Regions from separate parts of the Streptosporangium sp. NPDC051023 genome, predicted to be linked through region 2. Evidence: riboswitches for the same ligand, from Rfam matches in the RefSeq annotation. Region 2 holds a riboswitch; each other region holds the start of a gene.

Region 1 (5,116 bases), on a different contig from region 2:
ACGTCGCAGTTGGCCAGTTCCCGGTTCTCCCCGTCCGGAGCGGTCAGGCCTACCGCGGAGATGTTGAGCAGCGCCACGACGCGTACCTGGAGGTCGCGGACCGCCGAGCGCAGGGATTCGACGTTGTAGGCCCCTGCCGAGCCTGCGTCGACCCACGTGGTGACCCCGGTGTACCAGGCGACGGGGTCCGGATCGATTCCCCAGTAGGTGGCCTCGGGATGTATGTGCGTGTGCATGTCGATCAGACCGGGTGTGATCAGCCTGCCGCCGGCGTCGATCACCTCGCGAGCCTCGTGCCGGGGCAGATCGGGGGCCACCGCGGCTATCCGGCCGCCGCGCACCGCGACGTCGTACCGGCCGACGTGGCCGCCACCGACGTCGATGACCTCGCCGCCGGCCAGCAGCAGATCGTAGGACACTGATCCTCCTAGGGCTTTCAACACGCGCGGGGTCTTTTCAGGAAGGCGTGGCCTCGTCCGTGCGAGCGCTGCCGATGCTCAGGCGATAGAGCCGTGTCGGGCGGCCCTTACGGTGCATCTGCTCGCTGCCTTCCTCGGTGACCAGGCCGGACTCGTTGAGTTTGCGGATCAGCCTGCGCCCGCTCGGGTCGGTGATCCCGAGGGAACCGGCGAGATCGCTGGGTGAGATGAGCCGTCCCTCAAGGCTGCGTTCGAGGGCGGCGAGCCGGGACAGGGTCGCCGGGCTCAGACCGGCGCGGCGGGCGAGCTCCTCAAGGTCTCCGCCGTGGTCGCGGTAGGTGAAGGCGAGGGGGTTCGCCGAGCCGCCGCTCATCGGGCCGATGATGATCCCGTTGTCCTGAACCAGATACGCCGAGGGGACGTTCTCCTGCTCCGCCCGTGCCACCGCCCGTTCGGCCAGTTGCACACAGGTGCGGGCCGAGACACCGATGCCGAATCCGGCGGCCAGGCGTATGCCGAGCGTCTCCCGGGCCTGGCCGAGGATGGGAAGGGAGATCCAGTTCTGGGTGGCGTGTTCGAACAGCGCCTTGTGCGCGAAGACCACGACGCCGCGCCGGTCCCGGTTCTCGATCCACGCGTCGCCGAACTCGGGCGTGTTGACCAGCAGGTTCATCAACCCGATGCGGACACGGTCCAGGTCGGCCTGGGCGTCCTGGGTGACCACGCGGAAGACGCCCGCGGCGAATCTCGACGCGTTGGCCTGCCGGGACTGGATGCGCAGCGCGAGTTCGTGAAGGTTCGTCCGGATCGTGATCGGACCGTAGAGCGCGTTCATCACCGGAACCGAGTCGGCCAGCCGGGCGGTGACCGCGGTGCGCAGGCTGATGGCGTAGGCGGCGCCGGTTCGTTCCATGAAGCGGCGGTGGAAGTCCACGACCTCCTCGACGCTCTGCCGCGGGTTGTACGGCAGGCAGGCGACCTGGCTCCGGTCGAGGTTGAGCGCCTGGACGACCTCGTCGACCGTCTCCTGGTCGAAGGTGTCGATGCTGACCGGGACCGCCTGCCGGCCGCGGGCCGCCGCTTTGAAGAACGCGACGGACAGGTCGAGACCGGCGGACGTGACGACCGTGACCGGCAGGTCGGCCGGGAGCAGCTCGCGGGACCTGACGAAGGGGACCTTGCCGAGCAGCAGTCCGTCCACCTGCCGTTCGCGGCCGAGGAACTCCCGGACCAGGGGCTGTATCTCGTCCTCGTGCCGGTAGGTGACCCACTCCAGGTGCACGCCGGAGAGGGTGCGGGCCGCCTCTTCGAAGACGGTGCGATGACTCGCGTGGATGACGAGTCCGATCGCGATCGTCATGACACCTCTTATGCGACCTATGTTCGGAAGTAGTTCGTAATGCGACCAGTATACGAGCAGGAGGGCGTCGGGGGAACCTGGCTCGCAGCTGTATTACGAACCGGGCGGAAGCGCTGCCTGGCGCGAGCGTGCGGCGGCCTGTGGCGGCCACCGCACGCGTGTTCTCCACCTCGCGTCGCCCGGAGTCCCGGTCGCCCGCCCATGTTGCCCAAGCCGACGAAGGCGATCGTCACCGAAGCCCTCCCGACAGTCCGAGTTCCTGCTCGCCCAGGGGTGCGAAGAACCGGTCCACGTCGCGCTCGGTCACCTCTTCGAGGGAGGCCGGTGACCATCTGGGGGAGCGGTCCTTGTCGATCACCTGGGCCCGGATGCCCTCAACCAGATCGGGTTCCGCGAATGCCGCGCGGGAGGTCCGGTACTCCTGGTCCAGCGCCTCCTCCAGCGAGCCGAGTCCGCTGGCCAGGCGCAGGGCCCGCAGGGTGGCCTTCAGCGCCGTCGGCGACTTGCCGCCGATCCGCTCGGCCGCCTCCTTGGCGGCGCTCTCACCGCTGTCGAGCAGCCGTTCCACGATCTCCTCCACCGTGTCGGCGGCGTAGCAGGCGTCGATCCACCCGCGCTGCTCGGCCAGTTCACCGGGCGGTACGGGGCGGGCGAAGGAGGCGACCGTCTCGGCCACGTCCCGCCGGGTCAGCTCGGTGGTGAGCGCCTCCAGGTCCTCGGACGGGACGAAATGATCGGCCAGCCCGCAGGCCACGGCGTCGCCCGCGCCGATGGAGGCGGAGGTCAGCGCCAGGTGGGTGCCCAGCTCGCCGGGCACCCGCGACAGCAGGTAGGTACCTCCCACATCGGGGACGAGGCCGATGGTGGTCTCGGGCATGGCCAGGATGGTGCGTTCGGTGACGATCCGCACGGAGCCGTGCGCGGAGACGCCGACGCCGCCGCCCATGACGATGCCGTCCATCAGGGCGATGTACGGCTTGCCGTACCGGGCGATATGCGCATTGAGGCGATACTCGTCCCGCCAGAACGCCGCTGAGGCATCGCCCTTCTCTCTGGCGTCGTGGTAGATGGCGCGGATGTCGCCCCCGGCGCACAGGCCCCGCTCGCCCGCGCCGCTGACGAGCACCGCGGCGACGGCGTCGTCGTCGGCCCACACACGCAGGACGGTGTCGATGCGGCGGACCATGTCATGGGTCAGGGCGTTGAGAGCCTTCGGCCGGTTCAGGATGATGTGCCCGAGGCGGCCGACGACCAGAGTCTCGATTCCGGTGTCCGGCTGAGTGCTCATCAGGCGGCTCCGACCGGCCCGCGGGCGACGGTGACATGCATGATCTCGTTCGTTCCTTCCAGGATTCGGTGTACCCGCAGGTCGCGGACGATCTTCTCGATGTCGTACTCGGTGAGGTAGCCGTAGCCGCCGTGCAGCTGCAGGGCCTGGTCGGCGACGGCGAAGCCGGTGTCGGCCACGTCGGTGGGCGGCGCGGAACCGGTGAATGGGTCAAGGCGCAGCAGGGCCGTCAGCGCGGGGGATCTTCCACCGCCGGGACGTTTCCGGGCTCGCGAGCGCGTACCGATGCCATGCGTGTTCGCTCCATCCTCGTGGACAACACGGATCAACCCGCGGCCGGTATCCTGACTCCCGGATCAGCGCACGTCATCCGGCCTTCCCAGCTTTCGCCAGTGGCCTCATTCCAAGCGATGACGCACTTCCCGGTCACAGTGGCGGGACCGCGCCGGATTCACACCGGCTTCCCTGCACCGCGGGCCTTCACCACGAAAATATAGTTGGACGTCCTAGTAAGTCCAGAGTGGCCGGGCCGGTATGTGAAATGTCACCCTCGGCTGCCGCGGAGCCCTGTCTGGGTGCGTGGCCGGTTTGTCCTGGCCTGTCCCTGTCGAGCGAATCGACCAGGCCGAGGTGTCGGGGGGATATTTATCCCCTCATGTCCGCATTGTTCGCCTCTTGAAATCCCTCCGGCGACCTGACGTCACCGGCGAATCTTTTTGCCTATTATTTGTAGTTGCAAGCTAGTCGCAACAAGAGGGTGGCATGGCGGTCGTTCTGGGGATCGAGACCTCGTGTGATGAGACCGGCGTCGGGATCGTCGCCGACGGGCGGCTCATCGGCGCCGCGCTGGCCTCCTCGATGGAGGAGCACGTACGGTTCGGCGGGGTGGTGCCGGAGATCGCCGCCCGCGCCCATCTGGAGTCGCTGGTCCCCTGCGTGAAGGCCGCCTTCCGGCAGGCCGGGATCGGCCCGTCCGAAATCGACGCCGTCGCGGTCACCTCGGGTCCCGGCTTGGCGACCGCGCTGCAGACCGGGCTGGCCGCCGCGAAGGCCTACGCGCTGGCCTGGGGGCGGCCACTGTATGGCGTGCACCACCTGGCCGGGCACGTGGCCGCCGACACCCTGGAGCACGGCCCGCTGCCGCCCCGCTCGGTCGCGCTGATCGTCTCCGGCGGCCACACCTCGCTGCTCCTGCTCGGCGACCTGGCCCGCGACCCGATCGTCCACCTCGGTGACACCCGCGACGACGCCGCGGGCGAGGCGTTCGACAAGATCGCGAGGATCCTCGGGCTCACCTACCCCGGCGGCCCCGCCATCGACCACGCCGCCCGGGACGGCGACCCCGGGGCGATCGGCTTTCCCCGCGCGATGCTCGGCGTCGGCTGTGACTTCTCCTTCTCCGGGCTCAAGAGCGCCGTCGCCCGGCATGTGGAGCGAGACGGTCCCGGACTGTCGGTGCCGGACGTCGCGGCCTCGTTCCAGGAGGCCGTCGTCGACGTGCTGACCCGCAAGGCCGTCGATGCCTGCCTGGCCCACGACGTGGACACCCTCGTGGTCGTGGGCGGGGTCGCCGCCAACCGTAGGCTGCGGCAGGTCGCCGCGGAGCGGTGCGGCGCCGCGGGCATCACGCTGCGGATCCCGCCCCCGCACCTGTGCACCGACAACGGCGCGATGATCGCCGCCGTCGGAGGCCTCCTGGTCGCCGCGGACATCCCGCCTTCCTCCCTCGGCCTGGCCGCCGACCCTTCGGCTCCGCTGACCCGGGCATCCCTTGACTCCGCCGGGTTCTGACGTCCCGGCCGCGGCACCGGAAAGCCGTCTTCACGGCGGCGTCGTCACATCGACAACCCTCCGTCCACGGGGAGGACCGCGCCGGTGACGTACCCCGCCTCGGGGGATGCCAGGAACCCGATGGCCGCGCACATCTCGGAGGGGTCCGCGAACCGGCCCATGGGGATGCCGGTCGTGAGTTCGTCCCGCTTCCGCTGCGGCATGGAGGAGATCATGCGGGTCTCGGCGTTCGGTGAGATGGCGTTGACCGTGATCCCG
Region 2 (5,116 bases):
CCGAGTAGAAGTTGCGGCCCGTGGGAAGCACGTTGACCAGCCCGCGCAGCGGCGATCCGCTCGGCCCGGCCGGAACGTAGCCGCCGTCGAGGGCGTGCAGGATCGCGCCGATCTCGTCCGTGGTGCGCGCCAGCCTGGGGACGACCTCCTCCGCCGCGAACCGCAGGATGCGCTCGACCGGCCCGGAACCGGCCTCCGCCACCGGGCGGACAGTGTCCGGCACGGTCGCGGCCACCTCGGCGGCGGCCTCCGGATCCCAATCCCGGTTCTCCATCGCCTCGACCAGCGACCTGGCCAGCGCCTCGGCCTCGTCGGTGCCGAAGCGGCCCGCCGTACCGTCCTCGTTCAACCCGAGGGCCTCGCGGAGCCCGGGCAGGGCCGCGCCCCCCGCCCACATCTGGCGGGCGCGGAGGATGGCCAGCACCAGGTCGACACGGGCCGCGCCCTGCGGCGCGGCGCCCAGCACGTGGAGGCCGTCGCGAATCTGGACGTCCTTGACCTCGCACAGCCACCCGTCGACGTGCAGCAGGAAGTCGTCGAACTCGGCGTCGTGCGGACGGTCCTCGAGGCCGAGGTCGTGGTCGAGTTTGGCGGCCTGGATCAGGGTCCAGATCTGCGCGCGGATCGCGGGCAGCTTCGCCGGGTCCATCGCGGCGATGGAGGCGTGCTCGTCGAGGAGCTGCTCCAGCCTGGCCATGTCCCCGTAGGTGTCGGCGCGGGCCATCGGCGGGACGAGGTGGTCGACCAGCGTCGCGTGGGCGCGGCGCTTGGCCTGGGTGCCCTCACCGGGGTCGTTGACCAGGAACGGATAGATCAGCGGCAGGTCCCCCAGCGCGGCGTCCGGGCCGCAGGAGGCGGAAAGGCCCGCCGACTTGCCCGGCAGCCACTCCAGGTTGCCGTGCTTGCCCACGTGCACCACGGCGTGCGCGCCGAAGCCGTCGGCCAGCCAGCGGTAGGCCGCCAGGTAGTGGTGGCTGGGCGGCAGGTCGGGGTCGTGGTAGATCGCGATGGGGTTCTCGCCGAACCCGCGGGGCGGCTGCACCATGACCACCACATTGCCCGCGCGCAGCGCGGCCAGCACGATCTCGCCGTCCGGGTCCTGGGAGGTGTCGACGAACAGCTCGCCGGGCGCGGGCCCCCAGTGCTCCTCCATGCCGGAGCGCAGGTCCTCGGGGAGCGTGGCGTACCACTCGGCGTACCGGCCCGCCGCGATGCGCACCGGATTGCCCGCGAGCTGCTCCTCGGTGAGCCATTCGGGGTCCTGGCCGCCCGCGGCGATCAGCGCGTGGATCAGCGCGTCGCCGTCCTGCTCGGTCACGCCGGGCAGCTCGCCCTCCGCGCCGATGTCGTAGCCCCGCTCGCGCATCGCGGCCAGCAGCCGCACCAGGCTCGCCGGGGTGTCGAGGCCGACGGCGTTGCCGATCCTGGAGTGCTTGGTGGGGTAGGCGGACAGCATCAGCACGATCCGCCGCTCCGCGGGCGGGACGTGCCTGAGCACGGCGTGCCGTACGGCGATGCCCGCCACCCGCGCGGCGCGCTCCGGGTCGGCGGCGTAAACGGTCAGCCCGTCCCCGTCGATCTCCTTGAAGGAGAAGGGCACCGTGATGATCCGCCCGTCGAACTCGGGGATCGCGACCTGGGTCGCCGCGTCGAGCGGGGAGAGGCCGTCGTCGTTCTCCTCCCAGGAGGCCCTGCTGCCGGTCAGGCACAGGCCCTGCAGGATCGGGACGTCCAGCTCGGCGAGCGCGCCGACATCCCAGGCCTCGTCGTCGCCGCCCGCCGAGGCGGTCGCGGGGCGGGTGCCGCCTGCGGCGAGCACGGTCACCACCAGGGCGTCGACCGTGCGCAGGAGCTCCAGCAGGCCGGGCTCGGCGCTGCGCAGGGAGGCGCAGTAGACGGGCAGCGCGCGGGCGCCCGCGTCCTCGATCGCCGAGCAGAGGGTCTCGACGAAGGCGGTGTTGCCCGCGACGTGGTGGGCGCGGTAGTAGAGCACCCCGACGACGGGGCCCTCCTGGCTGCGTGCCGGGCGCTCGAGCACGCCCCAGGCGGGGGTCGGGGCGGGGGCGGCGAAACCGTGCCCGGTCAGCAGCAGGGTGTCCGAGAGGAAGTGGCCGAGCTCGACGAGGTTGGCCGGTCCGCCGTGGGCGAGGTAGGCGTGCGCCTCGGCGCACACCCCGCCCGGCACGGTCGACAGCTCCATCAGCTCGGCGTCCGGCGCCTGCTCGCCGCCGAGCACGACGACGGGCACCGGTCCGGCGAGCAGGGCGTCCAGGCCCTCCTCCCAGGCGCGGCGCCCGCCGAGCAGCCGGACCACAATCAGGTCCGCGCCCTCAACCAGGGGCGGCAGGTCCGCCGCCGTGAGCCTGGCGGGGTTGCCGAGGCGGTAGTCGGCGCCGCTCGCGCGGGCGCTGAGCAGGTCGGTGTCCGAGGTGGAGAGCAGGAGGATCATGCGTCACGCTCCACGGCGGACAGGAGGGCACGGCCCCCGGGGACAGCGGGCACGGAAGGCTGGCGGGGGAACGGCGAACAGCGCACGGAGGCTTCCTCCCTCGGGGTCCTCGCCCCGGGTCGTCGTCGGCTACGACGGCTGGAGTCTCCTGGCTCCCGGATCGGTGCTCCCCCCAGCCTTCCCGCCCGTCGCCGGGCAGTGGCCTGGATGGGGTTCGCTCCCCGGTTACAGTGGCGGGACCGCGCCGGATTCACACCGGCTTCCTCCCTTTGCCGTCGCCAACGATGAGACTACGGCAGCGAGGTTCCATGCAAGAAACTGGCGTTACCATCCTCAGCGTGGTCATTGGCGACTTTTCCGGACGATCGCGGCCTGACGCGTGTCCGGGGGCACTGCAGGTGCACGCCGCCGCCGACGGCGGCCTGGCACGGGTCAGGGTCCCCGGAGGGCGGCTGACGGCCTCCCAGCTCCGCGAGCTCGCCGACGCCGCCTCGGCCTGCGGGAGCGGCGTCATCGAGCTGACCTCCCGCGCGAACGCGCAGGTACGCGGGCTCGGCGGGGAGGGCGGCTTCGCGGCCCGCATGGCGGGCGCCGGGCTGCTGCCCTCGGCCACCCACGAGCGGATCCGCAACATCCTCGCCTCGCCGCTGACCGGCTGCGACACCCGGAGCCTGCTCGACGTGAGCCCGCTGGTCTCCGAGCTCGACCTGCGGCTGTGCGGCACGCCCGCCCTCGCCGGGCTGCCGGGGCGTTTCCTGTTCGCCCTCGACGACGGGCGGGGCGACGTGGCCTGGCTGGACCCCGACGCCGGGATCCTGCCGGTCGGCCCCGGGCAGGCCGCGCTGATCCTCGCGGGCGCCGACAGCGGCCTGCGCGTGCCGGTCGGCTCCGCGGTGGCCGCTCTGCTCGCCGCCGCCGAGGCGTTCCTGGCGGAACCGGAGGTCGCGCAGGCTCGTGCCTGGCGGATCCGCGAGCTGCCCGGCTGCGCGGAACGGGTCGCGGAACGGGTCGGCTCCGCCCTGGAACTCGGGCGGGCGGCCCCGGTGCCGACGCCGTCCACGGAGACACCCGCAGAAACATCCGCAGAGGCACCCGCGGAGGCGCTCGCGGGGCGGGAACCGGTGGGGATCATCGAGCAGCCGGGAGGCCGGGTCACGCTTGGGGTCACGGTGCCGCTGGGGCGGCTGACCTCGGCCCAGGCGGAGCTGCTCGCGGACCTGGCCTCCTCCGGAGAGGTACGGCTGACGCCGTGGCGCGGCGTGGTCCTGCCCGGCCTGACCCGCGCGGAGGCCGCCAGGGCCGCCGCCCTGCTCACGGACGCGGAGCTGGTCGTGGACCCCGCCTCGCCGTGGACAAGCGTGACAGCCTGCACGGGACGTCCCGGCTGCGCCAAGTCTCTGGCCGACGTGCGGGCCGACGCGACCCTGGCAATAACCTCCTTCCCACGCACCGGTACGCTCCCCGTGCACTGGGCGGGCTGCGAGCGGCGCTGCGGTCGCCCGAAGGGGCGGGTCGCGGACGTGGTCGCCACCGCCACCGGCTACCGGGTCGACCTGGACGGCAGGAGCCTGGACTGCGTAGGCATCGAAGAGACCACGGCCGCGGTGACGGCCCTGAGAGGGGAAACGTGATCGACTACGTCCGTGACGGCGCGGAGATCTACCGGCGTTCCTTCGCCACCATCCGCGCGGAGAGCGACCTGGAGGGCCTGCCGCCCGACGTCGCCCAGGTGGCGGTCCGCATGATCCACGCCTGCGGGATGGTCGACCTGGTCGGCGACCTGGGCTGGTCGCCCGGCGTGGTCGCCTCGGCCCGCGCCGCCCTGCGCGCGGGCGCGCCCGTGCTGTGTGACGCGATGATGGTCGCCTCGGGAGTGACCCGCCGCCGCCTGCCCGCGGACAACGAGGTGATCTGCACGCTGGGCGACCCCGGTGTGCCCGAGCTGGCCGAACGGCTCGGCACCACCCGCAGCGCCGCCGCCCTCGAGCTGTGGCGCGAGCGCCTCGAGGGCTCGGTCGTCGCGATCGGCAATGCGCCAACCGCGCTGTTCAGGCTGCTGGAGATGGTCGGGGAGGGCGCGGGACGGCCCGCGGCCGTGCTCGGCGTCCCGGTCGGCTTCATCGGCGCGGCCGAGTCGAAGCAGGCCCTCGCCGAGCATCCGGCCGGTCTGGAGTACCTGGTCGTGCACGGGCGCCGGGGTGGAAGTGCGATGACCGCGGCGGCGGTCAACGCGATCGCGAGTGAGGAAGAATGAGCGAGATGTCTGCCGGGCGGCTCTGGGGAGTCGGGCTCGGACCTGGGGATCCGGAGCTGGTGACCGTCAAGGCCGCCAGGCTCATCGGGGAGGCGGACGTGATCGCCTTCCACAGCGCCCGTCACGGCAGGAGCATCGCCCGCTCGGTGGCCGCGCCGTACCTGCGTGACGGCCAGGTCGAGGAAGCGCTGATCTACCCGCTCACCACGGAGACCACCGACCACCCCGGCGGCTACCAGGGCGCCATCGACGACTTCTACGCCGACTGCGCCCTGCGGCTGGCCGCCCACCTGGATGCGGGCCGCGACGTGGTTGTGCTGTGCGAGGGCGACCCGCTCTTCTACGGCTCCTACATGCACATGCACAAGCGTCTCGCCCACCGCTACGTCACCGAGGTCGTCCCCGGCGTGACC
Region 3 (5,116 bases), on a different contig from region 2:
GCCGCCTCCCGGCGCGCGGCGTACCTGCTCGCGCTCGCGGCCCTCGCACTCGCCGCCGTCGCGGTGATCCGCCCTGGCCTGGTCGGCCTCGCCCTGCTCCTGGCCGTCTACGTGCTCGGCGTCGCCGCGGGCGCCCCCGCGCTGAACGAGAACATCGGCGTGATCGCCGGGCAGGCGCGCGGTACGGCGCTGGCCCTGTTCACCTTCTCCCTGTTCCTCGGCGGGAGCCTCGGCCCGCAACTCGCCACGGCCTTCATCACGGGCGGCTTCGGTGCGCTGATGTACGGCCTGGCCGGGATCCTGCTCCTCGGCGTACTGGCCCTGCTGGCCGCGACACACACCGGCCGGGTGACCGGTTCGTGAATCGCTCGCCATGGCCAAGGCGCCGCTTACCCCAGCAGCCAGCCGATCGCCGCAAGGGTGAGCATCGACAGCGCGGTGCCGGTGATCACGGTTCCGCGGGCGACCGAGTCGGCCTGGCCGTACTCGCGGGCGTAGACGTAGGCGTTCTGCGCGGTCGGCAAGGCCGCGCAGACGACCACCGCGAGCAGTTCGGCGCGGCTCAGCCGCGCCAGCAGCCCGAACAGGTAGGCCAGCAGCGGCTGGGCCAGCAGTTTCATGGCCGACAGCGCGAGCACCTCGGTCCGTTCGCCCGTCAGGTCGGGGCCGCGCACGGTCAGCGAGAGGCCGAGCGCGACCAGCGCGGCGGGTACGGCCGCGCCGCCGAGCAGGGCCAGCGGTTCGGCGATCAACGGTGGCGGGCGCCAGCCGAGCACGGAGCAGAGCACACCCGCGGCCAGGCCGAGGATCACCGGGTTGCGCAGCGGCAGGCTCGCCAGCCGGGCGGGCCTGAGCCCGCGCTCCGCGCTCCGGTCCAAGGCCACGAGCACGACCGGAGTGATCACCAGAAGCTGGAAGAGCAGGACCCCGGTCAGGAAGGTGGCGTCGCCGAGCACCTGCAGCGTGACCGGGATGCCGAGATTGGCGGAGTTCACGTAGCCCGCGGCCATCGCGCCGATCGTGGCCTCGCCGGGCTTCCTGCCGAGAACGTGGCGGCTCAGCGCGAAGCCCAGGGCCATGGTCACGACGGTGCTGGCGGCGAAGGCGCCCAGCGCGGGCCCGCTGAACGACAGCCGGGTCCTGCTGAGGATGGAGAACAGCGCGGCCGGCATCGCGAGATGGAAGACGAACCCACCGAGAACCCGGTCGGCCTCCGCGCCCAGCAGCCGGAACCGCCCGGCGACGAAGCCGAGCAACGTCAGCACCCAGATCGGGACGAAGGCCGCGATCAATGGGGGGCCATCGCAGACTCCTCGTGCCGGCAGGCTTCGAGCGTATCTGGCCGATCTTGACATCCGGGAGCCGGGGGTTCCGCCGGCACTCCTCCGGCCGCGCGCTGTGCCGTACTCGGCGGCCGGAGAACGGAACCTCACATCCGGCGTTTCCCGGACAGCCGCCATCCGGCGAAGGCGAGAGCGAGGAGCGCCGCCGCTCCGACCGCGTAGAGCCACGGGGAGATCGCCGCGGAGGGGGAGGAGACGGGGGTCGCGGCGGGAGAGGAGGTGGGGCGGGGACGGGTGGCCGTACCGAGCGCGGACAGGAGTCCGGCGGAGAGCGGCTCCCCGTTCTGGATCGCGTCCTGCGCGTGCAACGGCCCCTCACCGGCGCGGACCGCCAGGTTGCCGTCGCACAACGCCGTGTGCAGCGGGACGCCCGGGTCGGTGTCGAACAGGCCCGTCTTCTCATCCGAGGCGAGGACCAGGTAACGGGAACCGACGGTGAAGCCGTAGCCACAGGCCGCGCTGTCGGCGTTGGTGGCCACCTGGTACTCGGCGTCGGCCCTGCCCTTGTAGACCTGGTCGGCCCTGAAGGTGTAGATGATCGGCGGCCTGGGGCCGAGCGGATCGCCCTTGGCCGGGCGGGCGGAGACCACCGTCCCGGTGAAGACGGCGGCTGCCCTGCCGACCTGCTCCGCAGGTCCCAGCGGAGCGCAACTGCAGGCGCATGCCGTACCGGGGGTGATCACGACGGTCGCGGCCAGCAGCAGGAGAACGGTGAGAACTCGATGCCTCAACATGCTCTCACCACGTATCCCGCCGCGTGATGGTTCGACGCCGCCGGGGAGGAGGAGCCGCCTTCGGGACGGCACCGGCCATTTCGCGCCGTTTCGTACGGCTTCGCGTCGGTTCGTATGGCACCGCCACACGGAGTTCCTGTCGCCCGGGGCGCGGAATGCGCCTAGGCTGGACCCGCAGTCGGTTCGCCCTGCCCGCCAGGCAGGCGCGTCGTAAGAGGGAACCCGGTGCGGCAGCGCTCGCCTGTTTGGCTCGCGAGCTCGCCAATTCCGGGACTGCCCCGCAGCGGTGAGTGGGAACGACCGCCGTCATACGCACTGGATCCGGACACCGGATCGGGGAAGCGACGGCCAGTAGATGCCAAGGCGCGAAGAACGCCATGGCGTGCCCGCGAGTCCGAAGACCTGCCACTGCCCGCGCGCGACCACGTACGCGGTGACTTCGGTGACCTCGAGGGCGGGTCGCGGTGCGGGCGGGCACGACGTGCCCGCCGGTCAGCCGTTCCTTCGCGCCTCTCGGGAGCACCGGGGTCCTCCATGACTCGCGAAGGAGAGTTTCGTGGCTGAGACTTCCGCCACCCCCTCATCGATCGCCACCGTCCACGGCTATCCGCGCCAGGGACCGGACCGTGAGCTGAAGAAGGCGATCGAGGGCTACTGGGCCGGTCGCGTCACCGCCGAAGAGCTGCGCGACGTCGCGGCCAGGCTGCGCCGCGGCAACTGGCGGCAGCTGGCGGACGCGGGCGTGCGGGAGGTTCCCACCGGGGACTTCTCGCTGTATGACCATGTGCTGGACACCAGCGTCATGGTCGGGGCCATCCCCGGACGCCACCGGGCCGCCATCGAGGCCGACACCCTGGACGGCTACTTCGCCATGGCGCGTGGCACCCGGGACGTCGCCCCGCTGGAGATGACCAAGTGGTTCGACACCAACTACCACTACCTGGTGCCCGAGCTGGGACCGGATACCGTCTTCATCGCCGACCTCACCAAGCCCGTCGGCGAACTGCGTGAGGCCGTCGAGCTCGGTCACACCGCGCGTCCCGTGCTCGTCGGCCCGGTCACCTATCTGCTGCTGGCCAAGCCCGAGCCCGGCGCCGACCCCGGCTTCGACCCGCTCACCCTGCTGGACCGGCTGCTGCCCGTCTACGCGCAGGTGCTCGCCGCCCTGCGGGCCGGCGGAGCCGAGTGGGTGCAGCTGGACGAGCCCGCCCTGGTCCAGGACAGGCCCCGGACCGTGCTTGAGGCCGCCGCCCGCGCCTACCGCGAGCTCGGCACCCTCGCCGACCGGCCGAAGATCCTCGTCGCGAGTTACTTCGACCGCCTCGGCGAGGCCCTGCCGGTCCTGGCCGAGGCGCCGATCGAGGGCCTGGGGCTGGACTTCACCGGCCCGGCCGCGGCGAACCTGGACGACCTGGCCCGGGTGGGCGGGCTGCCGGGCAAGCGCCTGATCGCCGGGGTCGTGGACGGCCGCAACGTGTGGATCAACGACCTGGGCAGGTCGCTGTCCACCCTCGCCACCCTCCTCGGCTTGGCGGGCCGGGTGGATGTGGCGGCCTCCTGCTCGCTGCTGCACGTTCCGCTGGACACCGCGCTCGAGCACGGGATCGACCCGCAGGTCGGCCGCTGGCTCGCCTTCGCCAGGCAGAAGACGGCCGAGATCGCCACTCTCGCCCGGGGGCTGAGCGAGGGCACCGGCGCGGTTGCCGGGCAGCTGGCGGCCAACCGGGCCGACCTCGCCTCGCGCGCGGCCTCCGCGCTCACCCGCGATCCTGCCGTACGGTCCCGCTGCGCCGCGGTCACCCCGCAGGACACGCGCCGTCCCCAGCCCTACCCCGAGCGGGCCGCAGCGCAGCGCGCCGCTCTTGGCCTGCCGTCGCTGCCCACGACCACCATCGGCTCCTTCCCACAGACCGCCGAGCTACGGGCGGCCCGCGCGGATCTGCGGGCCGGGCGGATCGACCAGGCCGCCTACGACGAGCGGATCGCCTCAGAGATCCGCTCGGTCCTCGTCTTCCAGGAGGCGGCGGGCATCGACGTGCTGGTGCACGGCGAGCCGGAGCGCAACGACATGGTCCAGTACTTCGCCGAGCGGCTCAACGGGTACCTGGCCACCCAGCACGGCTGGGTGCAGTCCTACGGCACCCGCTATGTGCGGCCGCCGATCCTCGCCGGGGACGTCTCCAGGCCCGAGCCGATGACGCTGCGCTGGACGACGTACGCCCAGTCCCAGACCGGGCGTCCCGTCAAGGGCATGCTCACCGGGCCGGTGACCATGCTGGCCTGGTCCTTCGTCCGCGACGACCAGCCGCAGGCGGACACCGCCCGCCAGGTGGCTCTGGCGTTGCGCGACGAGGTCGCCGACCTGGAGGCGGCGGGCACCGTCGTCATCCAGGTCGACGAGCCCGCGCTGCGCGAGACCCTGCCGCTGCGCGCCGCCGACCGGGCCGCCTACCTGGCCTGGGCCACCGAGGCCTTCCGGCTGGCCACGAGCGGAGTACAGGCGCGGACCCAGATCCACACCCACATGTGCTACGCCGAGTTCGGTGAGATCCTGGCCGCCATCGACGACCTGGACGCCGACGTGATCAGCCTGGAGGCCGCCCGCTCGCACATGCAGGTCGCCCATGAGCTCGCGGAGGCGGGATATCCCAGGGAGGCCGGGCCTGGGGTCTACGACATCCACTCCCCGCGCGTCCCGGGTGTCGAGGAGATCGCGTCCCTGCTGCGCAAGGCGCTGGACGGGATCGCGGCCGAGCGGTTGTGGGTCAACCCCGACTGTGGCCTGAAGACCCGGGGGTGGCTCGAGGTGCGTGCGTCCCTGGACAACCTGGTCGCCGCGGCCCGCGAGGTTCGAGCCGAGGTGACCGGCGCGATCGGCTAGCGGACAGCTCCGGGCCCGCCGCTGTGTCCTCGCTGTGCCCTCACCGGGCTCCCGGCCGGTGGGGGAGCGCTCACGACGCGCGGGCGGACGCGGAGGGGAGCGTTCACGACGCGCGGGCGGACACGGAAAGCGGGACAGTAAGCGGGACAGTAAGCGGG

What was found. A riboswitch is a leader RNA that binds a small molecule or an ion and turns the genes downstream of it on or off. The one in region 2 is predicted to bind cobalamin.
Region 1: another riboswitch for cobalamin. It lies ahead of AB0395_RS06855 (acyl-CoA dehydrogenase family protein); the one in region 2 lies ahead of cobN (cobaltochelatase subunit CobN).
Region 3: another riboswitch for cobalamin. It lies ahead of metE (5-methyltetrahydropteroyltriglutamate--homocysteine S-methyltransferase); the one in region 2 lies ahead of cobN (cobaltochelatase subunit CobN).

The regions. Positions count from the first base shown of each region.
Region 1 is NZ_JBFBCE010000007.1:122,612-127,727, reverse strand. Features, by position in the region: gene AB0395_RS06870 (amidohydrolase/deacetylase family metallohydrolase) at 1-419, opposite strand, end outside; gene AB0395_RS06865 (hypothetical protein) at 457-1,779, opposite strand; gene AB0395_RS06860 (enoyl-CoA hydratase/isomerase family protein) at 2,009-3,067, opposite strand; gene AB0395_RS06855 (acyl-CoA dehydrogenase family protein) at 3,067-3,396, opposite strand; cobalamin riboswitch at 3,384-3,570, opposite strand; gene tsaD (tRNA (adenosine(37)-N6)-threonylcarbamoyltransferase complex transferase subunit TsaD) at 3,830-4,858, shown strand; gene AB0395_RS06845 (SDR family NAD(P)-dependent oxidoreductase) at 4,903-5,116, opposite strand, start outside.
Region 2 is NZ_JBFBCE010000046.1:13,799-18,914, forward strand. Features, by position in the region: gene cobN (cobaltochelatase subunit CobN) at 1-2,449, opposite strand, end outside; cobalamin riboswitch at 2,572-2,764, opposite strand; gene cobG (precorrin-3B synthase) at 2,788-4,080, shown strand; gene AB0395_RS27550 (precorrin-8X methylmutase) at 4,077-4,703, shown strand; gene AB0395_RS27555 (precorrin-2 C(20)-methyltransferase) at 4,700-5,116, shown strand, end outside.
Region 3 is NZ_JBFBCE010000086.1:25,346-30,461, reverse strand. Features, by position in the region: gene AB0395_RS38335 (MFS transporter) at 1-363, shown strand, start outside; gene AB0395_RS38330 (AEC family transporter) at 390-1,292, opposite strand; gene AB0395_RS38325 (hypothetical protein) at 1,430-2,077, opposite strand; cobalamin riboswitch at 2,289-2,481, shown strand; gene metE (5-methyltetrahydropteroyltriglutamate--homocysteine S-methyltransferase) at 2,634-4,958, shown strand.